Regions from separate parts of the Kushneria sp. AK178 genome, predicted to be linked through region 2. Evidence: predicted binding sites of a transcription regulator. Region 2 holds the regulator's gene; each other region holds the start of a gene.
The links. Region 2 encodes FNR, which switches genes on or off when oxygen is low (the NO sensors DNR and NnrR bind a similar motif). Its sites were predicted from a motif close to TTGATNTANATCAA; they were not measured.
Positions count from the first base shown of each region.

Region 1: the regulator FNR is predicted to act here: its motif matches at 2,191-2,204, upstream of M1D97_RS15405 (OmpW/AlkL family protein).
Region 3: the regulator FNR is predicted to act here: its motif matches at 1,793-1,806, upstream of kdgD (5-dehydro-4-deoxyglucarate dehydratase).

Region 1 is NZ_CP096381.1:3,344,428-3,347,703, reverse strand. Features, by position in the region: gene M1D97_RS15415 (DUF3298 domain-containing protein) at 1-648, opposite strand, end outside; gene M1D97_RS15410 (C40 family peptidase) at 690-1,214, opposite strand; gene M1D97_RS15405 (OmpW/AlkL family protein) at 1,425-2,069, opposite strand; gene M1D97_RS15400 (M42 family metallopeptidase) at 2,314-3,276, shown strand, end outside.
Region 2 is NZ_CP096381.1:402,287-405,562, reverse strand. Features, by position in the region: gene hemN (oxygen-independent coproporphyrinogen III oxidase) at 37-1,449, shown strand; gene fnr (fumarate/nitrate reduction transcriptional regulator Fnr) at 1,564-2,307, shown strand; gene M1D97_RS01840 (DUF488 domain-containing protein) at 2,382-2,783, opposite strand; gene M1D97_RS01835 (alpha/beta fold hydrolase) at 2,972-3,276, opposite strand, start outside.
Region 3 is NZ_CP096381.1:2,078,165-2,081,440, reverse strand. Features, by position in the region: gene M1D97_RS09450 (LacI family DNA-binding transcriptional regulator) at 1-458, shown strand, start outside; gene M1D97_RS09445 (L-talarate/galactarate dehydratase) at 619-1,743, shown strand; gene kdgD (5-dehydro-4-deoxyglucarate dehydratase) at 1,861-2,772, shown strand; gene M1D97_RS09435 (Bug family tripartite tricarboxylate transporter substrate binding protein) at 2,837-3,276, shown strand, end outside.

The DNA of each region.
Region 1 (3,276 bases), 530 kb from region 2:
CTGCCACGAATTTTTCAGCGCTGCCTCGAACGCCGGCTTCTCGCCTTCCTGCAGCATGTCGTCCAGCGTCACGACCTGACGGGTATTTTCATCGATGACCATGTAATCGGTCCCCGGCAGGCCGTGGGCGCCGCCGGTCATGACGTAGCTCTGCAGCTCGAGAATCAGCAGATCGTCGTGACGGCTGACCTCCTGTGCCTCGAGGCTGGCATGGTAGCGGCTCGGGTTGTCCGTCTCCTCGCTGGCCCGGGCGCTCTGATCGAAAAAGCTCTCGGCGTAGGCATCCACCGTGGTCGGTAGCGCGTCTTCATCCACGCCCGAATCGCTGACCGGATGGCCCATGCGGACCAGACGTTGCTCAATCTCGCGGGAGAGCGATGGGGCGCTGTCGAACTCGATCATCCGGATCTCGACGCTGGCACAGTCGTCGCCCTCGCAGTCCGGTGCCGTGATGGTGCGGTTGACGAGCGTGGGCGAGAGGCCCTCCTGCCGATGCTCCGTGTCGGTTGAGTCGGCAGTGGTGGAGACGTTGTTTCGGGCACTGTCCTGGTCATCCACGCTCTGGTCGTCAGCGGTCTGATCGCAGGCGGCAAGCGTCATTAACAGGGCCGGTACGGCCAGCCAGCGATAGCGTATCGAGGTCATCATGGGACATCCCTTTCGTGACGGAAGAGTGAAAAAACGGTCGTTCAGGGCGCCGGCGCCGCTGCGCCGCGATAGTGGCTGCGCCAGTAGCGGTTATCAAGGGTGGCCATGCTGACCTGGCGCCCGCTGCCCGGGGCGTGGATCATCCGGTTGTTGCCCATGTAGATGCCGACGTGGCTGACGCTGCCTCCGGAGCCGAAAAACATCAGATCCCCCGGGCGGGCGCGGTCGATGTGCTCGAGCGCGTCAAACTGCTGCTGCGAGGTGCGCGGAATCTCGATGCCGGCGGCCATGAGGCTTGCCTGGGTCAGGCCACTGCAGTCCATGCCGGCCGGTGTGGTGCCGCCGTACTTGTAGGGCGTACCCAGCGCGTCACGGGCGTGATTCATCACCAATACCCGCTCGATGGAGAGATCCTGCTGCTCGGAGATCGGCCCCGCCATGTCACTGGTCTGCATGTCAGGGGTGCCGGCACAGCCGGCCAGCCATAAAAGCGTGATCAGAACGGACGCATCACGCAGGCACCTGGTCGGCACTCGGGGGCGGGGAAGGGCGGCGGACAGGAGCATGGGCGGATTCCGGTAGGCAGCAAATGTCTCGATAGTAACCGCGAGCGGTGCCGCGTTTCGAGTCACCCGGCATAAAATCGTGCAGCGCCATGTTCGGGACGGGGGATGGCGGGATGAGGGGGCTGGTGACAGGCAAAAAAAACCCGACGGCAGGCCGAAACCGTCGGGTCTGCGCCACTCGAGAAGATGACGCGAAAAGGGTCATACCGGTTAGAAGCGGTAGCTGATGCCGCTCATGATGACGACCGGGTCGATATCCAGGTGCGTCTTGTAGCTTTCGCCGCCGGCGCGGGCGGTGACATTGGAGTCGATGTCGAGATACCAGGCGGCGGCGTTGATGGCCCAGTGGTCACTGATCAGCAGATCGACGCCGACCTGACCGGCCCAGCCCCAGGAGCTGTCCATGTCCATGCTGGCGCCATCAATATTGACGTCTTCCGACGAAAAGCGCGTGTAGTTGACGCCGGCGCCGACGTAGGGCTGTACGCGGGCATCGGTGCCGCCCAGCGGGTAGTACTGCAGCGTCAGCGTCGGCGGCAGATGCTTGACCGAGCCGCCGTTGTCACTGTCCAGGTTGAAGTCATGCTTGAAGCGCTGCGCGGCCAGAAGCTCCACGCCCCACTGGTCGAGGAAGCGATAGCCGAAGGTGATCGCAAAGCCGCGGCCGTCCTTGACGTCGACCTTGTCCACGCCCAGTGAATCGTAATCACCGTTGTCATCCTTTGGTGACACCTTGGCAAGACCGGCGCGGGTAAAGAAATCGCCCTGGCCATAGGTGGATTCGGCGGCCTGGGCCGTGCCCACGGTAGCTCCGAGTGCCAGAGCGGCGATGGAAATAAGCGGCAGCGCGCGCATGTGCATGGTTCCCCTGAACGGATTTTTTCGGTGTGATTCGGGTTCCCCTCAGGCAGCCAGCACCTGACCCGATCCCGTTGAATGGTGTGAAACCATTGTGCCGGCGAACGCTGTTTGTTTATTGACGCATGTCAAAAGAGGTGTGACGGATTGTTTCGGTACGCTGGACGCGCGCGCCCATTCGCGCCATGGTCAGGGCGTACGGATCGATCGATCCCTGAACATCGCAGGAACAGGACACCCCATGAGCAACGACACCCCCCTTCTGAACGACCAGTCGCTCGAGTTTCTCGAACGCTACCTCAACAACGCCTCGCCCACCGGCTATGAGTGGGAAGGCCAGAAACTGTGGATGGACTATCTGCGTCCGTGGGTCGATGAGTTCTTCACCGACACCTACGGCACCGCGGTCGGCGTGATCAATCCCGACGCCGACTACAAGGTGGTCATCGAAGGGCACGCCGACGAGATCAGCTGGTATGTGAACTACATCTCCGACGAAGGGCTGCTCTATGTGATCCGCAACGGCGGCAGCGACCATCAGATCGCGCCCTCCAAGCGGGTCAATATTCATACGAAAAATGGCATCGTCGAGGGCGTGTTCGGCTGGCCGGCGATCCATACCCGCCGCAGCCCGGGCAGTGAGGAGCAGGCGCCCAAGCCCGACAACATCTTTATCGACGTGGGCTGTGACAACAAGGAAGAGGTCGAAAATCTCGGCGTGCACGTCGGCTGCGTGATCACCTATCCGGACACCTTCAGCATCCTCAACGGCAACAAATACGTCTGCCGCGCGCTGGACAACCGCATGGGCGGCTTCATGATTGCCGAGGTGGCGCGCCTGCTGAAAGAGAGCGGCAAGACGCTGGACTTCGGCCTCTACATCGTCAACTCGGTGCAGGAAGAGGTGGGCCTGCGTGGCGCGCAGATGATCGCCGAGCGCATCCGCCCGGACGTGGCGATCGTCACGGACGTGACCCACGACACCCACACGCCGATGATCGATCCCAAGAAGGAAGGCAGCAACAAGATGGGCGCCGGCCCGGTGATTGCCTGGGCCCCGGCGGTGCAGAACCGTCTGCGCGAGCGCATTCTCGAAGTGGCCGAGAAGGGCGACATTCCCTTCCAGCGCGTTGCCAAGTCACGCGCCACCGGCACCGACACCGATTCGTTCGCCTACAGCCACACCGGGGTGGCCTCGGCGCTG
Region 2 (3,276 bases):
AGCATGGCAGGCTCACTGCCTGCTGCGAGCATCGCCATGTTGTCCCCCGCGCCCCGACCCGATCGTTTCGATGCCACGTTTTCTCCGGACGCTGCTCTGCTCGAGCGTCATGACGGTGCCGGTCCACGCTATACCTCCTACCCGCCCGCCACGGCCTTTACCGATCATTTTGGCCCTGAACAGCTGACCCAGGCGCTGTCGCGCAGCAATGCCACCGCACGGGCGCTGTCGCTCTACGTGCATATCCCCTTTTGCCGGCGCATCTGCTTTTACTGCGGCTGCAACCGTATTGCCACTCGCCGTACGGCCGTGGCCGAACCCTATCTGGACCGACTGACCCGCGAGATGGCCCTGATGGCCGAGCATCTCGACGGCGACCGCGTGGTCGAGCAGCTGCACTGGGGCGGCGGCACGCCGACCTTTCTCGATCTGGACCAGATGAGCCGGCTGATGGATCAGCTGGGGGCGCATTTCAGTCTCTCCGGCGCGCGGGAGCGCGACTTTGCCATCGAGATCGACCCCCGCGAGGCCAACATCTATACCCTGCGCCATCTGCAGTCGCTGGGCTTCAACCGGCTGAGTCTGGGCGTTCAGGATCTGGACGCGCGGGTGCAAAAGGCGATCAACCGCGTCCAGCCCCGCGAGCTGAGTGAAAACCTGATCGATGAGGCCCACCGGCTGGGCTTTCGCTCGCTGAACCTGGATCTGATCTACGGTCTGCCGCATCAGAGCGAGGCGAGCTTTGCCGACACCCTGGATCAGGTGATCGACATGGCGCCGGCCCGGCTGTCCGTTTTCAACTATGCCCATCTGCCCGAGCGTTTTCTGCCCCAGCGGCGCATCAACCGTGCCGATCTGCCGGACACGGCCACCCGCCTGGCCATCCAGTGCATGACGGTGGAGAAACTGACGCAGGCGGGCTATGTGCATATCGGCATGGATCACTTTGCCAGACCCGATGACAGCCTGGCCGTGGCGCAGCGCGAGGGAGAACTGCAGCGCAACTTTCAGGGCTATACCACCCACGCCCACTGTGATCTGGTGGGGCTGGGAGTGTCGGCCATCAGCCAGGTCGATGACGTCTATGCCCAGAACACGGCGCAGCTCGAGGGCTGGCAGAACGCCATCGATCGCGGCCGGCCGGCCACCTGTCGCGGCGTACGTCTAAGCGGTGATGATCGCCTGCGCCGCTACGTGATTCATCGCCTGATGTGCGATATGCGGCTGGATTTCGATGCCATCGAAACCGCCTTCGGCATCGATACGTCATACTATTTTGCCGACGTATTCGAAAGGCTTGCCACCTTTCGACGAGACGGCCTCATCGAATATGATAAGCATGCGCTGATGGTGACGCCCATGGGACGACTGCTGATCCGTCAGCTGGCCATGACCTTTGATGCGCATCTGCCGGCCGAATGCCGCCAGCGGTTCTCGCGGATTCTCTAGGCGTACGTTCAGGGCAGGGACCGGCCGGGCAGGGTCCCGGCGCCGGCAACAGGCGGCCACGGCCCCTTTCGGGAGCCTGCCACCTCACACCATGCACAGGAGCCTGTCAGGCCAATGAACACCTCTCATCTTCACCGGACGCGCTGCCAGACCTGCTCTTTGAGTTCGCTGTGTCTGCCGCTGTCCCTGTCACTTGATGATGTTGAGCAGTTCGACACGATCGTGCGCCGACGCTCCCCGCTGACCCGCGGCGAGACCCTTTACATGCAGGGCGAGACGTTTGAAAACGTCTATGCGGTGCGCAGCGGCAGCCTCAAGCAGACCATCATCGAGGCCGACGGCGAGGAGCAGATCACCAGCTTCTACCTGCCCGGCGAGCTGGTCGGCCTGGACAGCATCGACAGCGATACCCATCCGGGCTTTCTCACCGCCCTCGAGCGCACGACGGTGTGTGAAATTCCCTTCAAGCGGCTGGAAAGCCTCTCGGAGCAGCTGCCGGAGCTGCGCCATCAGCTCTATCGCTGCATGAGCCGCGAAATCGTCGATGACCGCCGCCTGATGCGCCTTCTCTCCAGCAAGACCGCCGATGAGCGCCTGGCGAGCTTCTTTCGCAACCTCTCGGTGCGCCTTGACCGCTGCGGCCACAACGCGGTGCGCTTTCGCCTGCCGATGTCGCGCAGCGATATCGGTACCTATCTGGGGCTGGCGATCGAGACCATCAGCCGCGTGCTGGGCCGGTTCCAGCAGCAGGGGCTGCTCAATATCCAGGGGCGCCACGTCGAGATTCTGGACATGGCCGCGCTGGGCGAGCGCGCCGGCATCGTCGCGCCCTGCTGCGGCGAGCGCCAGCACGCCTGATCGTTTGATCGCAGGCTGCCAGCAAAAACGCCCCGACAGGATCGGGGCGTTTTTGATTTGACCTGTCGCCGAGGTCAGCGGGCCTCGGCGACCGCCGCGGGCGCACTGTCGACCTGCTCTTCCCGCAGCATTTCCAGAATCACCTCGCGCAGGATGGGCAGATGCGAGCCTTCCAGGTCGCGCACGGCACTGACCAGCGTCAGCCGGCGCTGACGTGCCTGCGCCAGCAGCGGCTCGAGATCGCCCGGGTTGAGCTCCAGACGATAGCGGCGCTCAAAGGTTTCGCGATCGATTCGCCCGCTTTCCCATGCATGACGCAGACGGCGGGACGGCGCCACGGCGCGATACCATCGCTCGACCGACAGCTCTTCCTCACGCTTGCCGCGCGGCCATACCTGATCCACCAGCCAGCGTGCCCCGTCTTCCCGGGCCGAGTGCTGATAGACGCGTTTGAGGCGAACATCACCAATAAGCATATTACCCCCTGCCTTCATGTTCCCGGCGCTGAATGCCCTTCTTCTTTTGAGGTGTCAGCCCGGCAAGAATACACCGGGTGCCAGGTCGTTTCACGTATCAGGGGCGGCTCGGCACAGTCGCCTGCGATCACGCAGCGTCATGCCCGGCGGCCACGCGGATGACAGCCGGGCCGACGCGGTGCATGGCGTTACTCGTGCCCTGAAGGGTCGTCATGCCATGCCAGAATGGCCGCGAGCACGTCATCGGGATACTCCTCGTGCACCGACAGCCGCCCATGGGGCAGCGACATCATCGTGACCCGGGGTAGCGCGCCCATCGCACGCATCTCGGCACGCGAGCGCGGCGGCATGTGCTCGCTCATGAGCAACAGCGTGCGAGCACTGGCGCCCTTGAGCGCGGCCACGCACGCCTCGCGGCTATTGAAGGGGTCGACGCCGCCGGTCACGAACCGGATCGCGCCGTGGCGGGCGCCGGGCGTGCGAGCGACCCGGC
Region 3 (3,276 bases), 1.7 Mb from region 2:
CGCATGAGCGTGCCGAAGGCTTCAACGCGCGCATCACGGCCGAACAGAAGGCGCATCCGGACGCTGGTATCACCGTTATCACGCACTGGGCAGAAATACCGGCAAGTCTGGCCGGCGGACGTACGGCCGCCGCGGCCGTGCTGGCCGACATGCCCGGCTGCGAAGCGATTGTCTGCGGCTCGGATACCCTGGCGATGGGCGTCATTGCCGAGGCGCAGAGCCGTGCCATGACCATTCCGGAGACGCTGGCGGTCATGGGCTTTGGCGACATGAGCTTTGCCGCGGCGACCTGGCCGGCGCTGAGCACGGTGCGTATCGATGGCGCCGAAATCGGGCGACTGACCGCGACCCATCTGCTGCAGCGCTTTAATGCCGGCAGGTCGGCACCTGCCCGTGATGTCCTTGATGTCGGTTTCGAGATCGTGCCGCGCCAGACCACGCTGGCGCCCCGGTCTTAAAGGGCTTCAATGGCCGCTGAACAGCCCCTGCGCAGGCAGTATCGCGTGCATTAGACCTTGGTTCCGGTTGACATGACGCGCTGACCGCCGCGAAATGATAGCGCTAACATAATCAGGCCGCAGCCCCGCCCGGGCCGGTCCACGTGCCTTCGGAGTCCCCATGTCCCTTGATGCCATTGCCTCGATTACCTTCTCCCATGTCCTGCTGCCGCTGGCCACCCCCATCAGCGATGCCAAGGTGCTGACCGGCCGGCAAAAGCCGATGACCGAAGTTTCCTTTCTGTTTGCCGAGATCAAAACGCGGGACGGCCATACCGGCATCGGTTTCAGCTACTCCAAGCGCGCCGGCGGCTATGCCCAGTACGCCCACGCCTGTGAAATCGCGCCGGCCATCATCGGTGAAGACCCCAACGACATCGACAAGCTGTGGCAGAAACTGGTCTGGGCCGGCGCGTCGGTGGGGCGGGGCGGTGTCTCCACCCAGGCAATCGCGGCGGTCGATATCGGATTGTGGGATCTCAAGGCCAAACGGGCCGGTCTGCCATTGGCCAAGCTGATCGGCGCACACCGCGATTCGGTACAGTGTTACAACACTTCCGGCGGGTTTTTGCACACGCCGATCGACGAGGTACTCAAAAACGCCACGCAGTCGCTGGAAAGCGGTATCAAGGGCATCAAGATCAAGGTCGGCCAGCCCGACATGCGCATCGATCTGGAGCGGGTGGCGGCGGTGCGTGCCCATATCGGTGATGATGTGCCGCTGATGGTGGACGCCAATCAGCAGTGGGACCGCGCCAGTGCCCTGCGCTTTGGCCGCGCCATGGAAAAATACGAGCTGGTCTGGATCGAGGAGCCGCTGGATGCCCACGACGCCGAAGGCCATGCCGCCCTGGCCGCGGCGCTGGACACGCCGATCGCCACCGGCGAAATGCTCTCGAGCGTTGCCGAACACATGACACTCATTGAGCACCGCAGCGCCGACATTATCCAGCCCGACGCACCGCGCATCGGCGGCATTACCCAGTTTCTGAAACTGGCCACCATGGCCTCGCAGGCCGGACTGCAGCTGGCGCCGCACTTTGCCATGGAAATTCACCTGCATCTGGCGGCGGCCTATCCCACCGAGCCGTGGGTCGAACATTTCGACTGGCTGGCGCCGCTGTTCAACGAGTCGCTTGAAACCCGCGATGGCCGCATGATCGTGCCGGACCGCCCGGGCCTTGGCATTACCCTGACCGAGCAGGCACGCCAGTGGACGGTGGCTCATCAGACCTTCGGTGCCTGAGCATCGTGCGAAGGGCGGACTATGCCCTTCGTATAATGGCTTTAAAAGTATGATGTATGACAAAGTAGCTTTAACGCTCCACCGCGCGGCGGAGCAGGCCAAACCAGAGGATCCCTTATGATGTTTTCACGATCTGACGTGACGCGTGCTGCAGGCGATGGCCTGCTTTCCTTCCCGGTGACGGATTTCGACAGCGACGGCCGCTTCGACGCCGACAGCTATCGCCAGCGCATCGCCTGGCTGCTTGAATACGAGATCTCCACGCTGTTCGTCGCCGGCGGGACGGGCGAGTTCTTCAATCTGGGCCTTGAAGAGTTCGAGGAAGTGGTACGCGTCGCCGTAGAGGAAACCGCGGGTCGCGTTCCCGTGATTGCCAGCGCCGGCCAGAGCATCACCATGGCGAAGGCCCATGCTGCCGCGGCCGAAGCCGCCGGTGCCGATGGCATCCTTTTGATGCCGCCCTATCTGACCGAGTGCTCACAGGAAGGCATCGTCGAATACGCGGCCGAAATCTGTAACTCGACCAGCATCAACGTCATCTACTACAACCGTGCCAACGGGGCGCTGGAAGCCCCGGCCGTGAAAGCGCTGGCCGACCGCTGCCCCAATCTGATCGGTCTCAAGGACGGTCGCGGCGACATTCAGTCGCTCAACACCATCATCAAGACCGTTGGCGATCGTCTGATCTATATCGGCGGGGTACCGACCGCCGAAATCTTTGCCGAAGCCTATCTCTCCATCGGCGTGAACACCTACTCCTCGGCGGTGTTCAATTTCGTGCCGGAAATGGCCATCCACTTCTACAAGTCCCTGCGTGCCGGCGACCACGACACCGTGGCCCGCCTGACCAATGACTTTTTCATCCCCTTCATCGCCCTGCGCGATACCTGCCGTGGCTATGCGGTGAGCCTGATCAAGGCCGGGGCCGCACAGGTCGGACACCCTGCGGGCAACGTGCGTGCGCCGCTGACCATGCCCAGCGTTGAAGAAGTTGAGCAGCTCAAGACCCTGATCGAGCGCGTTCGCTAAACGTTTATTACAGCAGTCTGCTCGTGCGGGATCACCGGCCCGGGCAGTCGAGGAGATCGATGACATGAAAAAGCTGATGAGTCTTCTGGGTGCTGCCACGCTGTTGTCCAGCAGCATGGCGATGGCGGCCGATTACCCGTCCAGAAACGTTGAGTTTATCGTCCCCTGGTCGGCCGGCGGTGGTGCAGACAACGTGGTACGTGCCCTACAGCCGTCACTGGAAAAGGCACTGGGCACCACGATCGTGGTACGCAACATTTCAGGGGGCGGCGGTGCCGTGGGATTTTCACGCGCGATCGCCTCAAAACCGGATGGTTATACCGTTACCATCCCGACCAATGCCACCTTCACACTGGAAGGGCTGGGGAACGTCGCCTTCACGAAGGATGATTTCGATTACATCGCACGCGTGCTGGTCGAGCCCTATGTCATGGCGGTGCGTCCCAACGACGACTGGTCGGATCTGGAAAGCCTGATCGCCGAGCGCCAGGCCTCCGGTGAGCC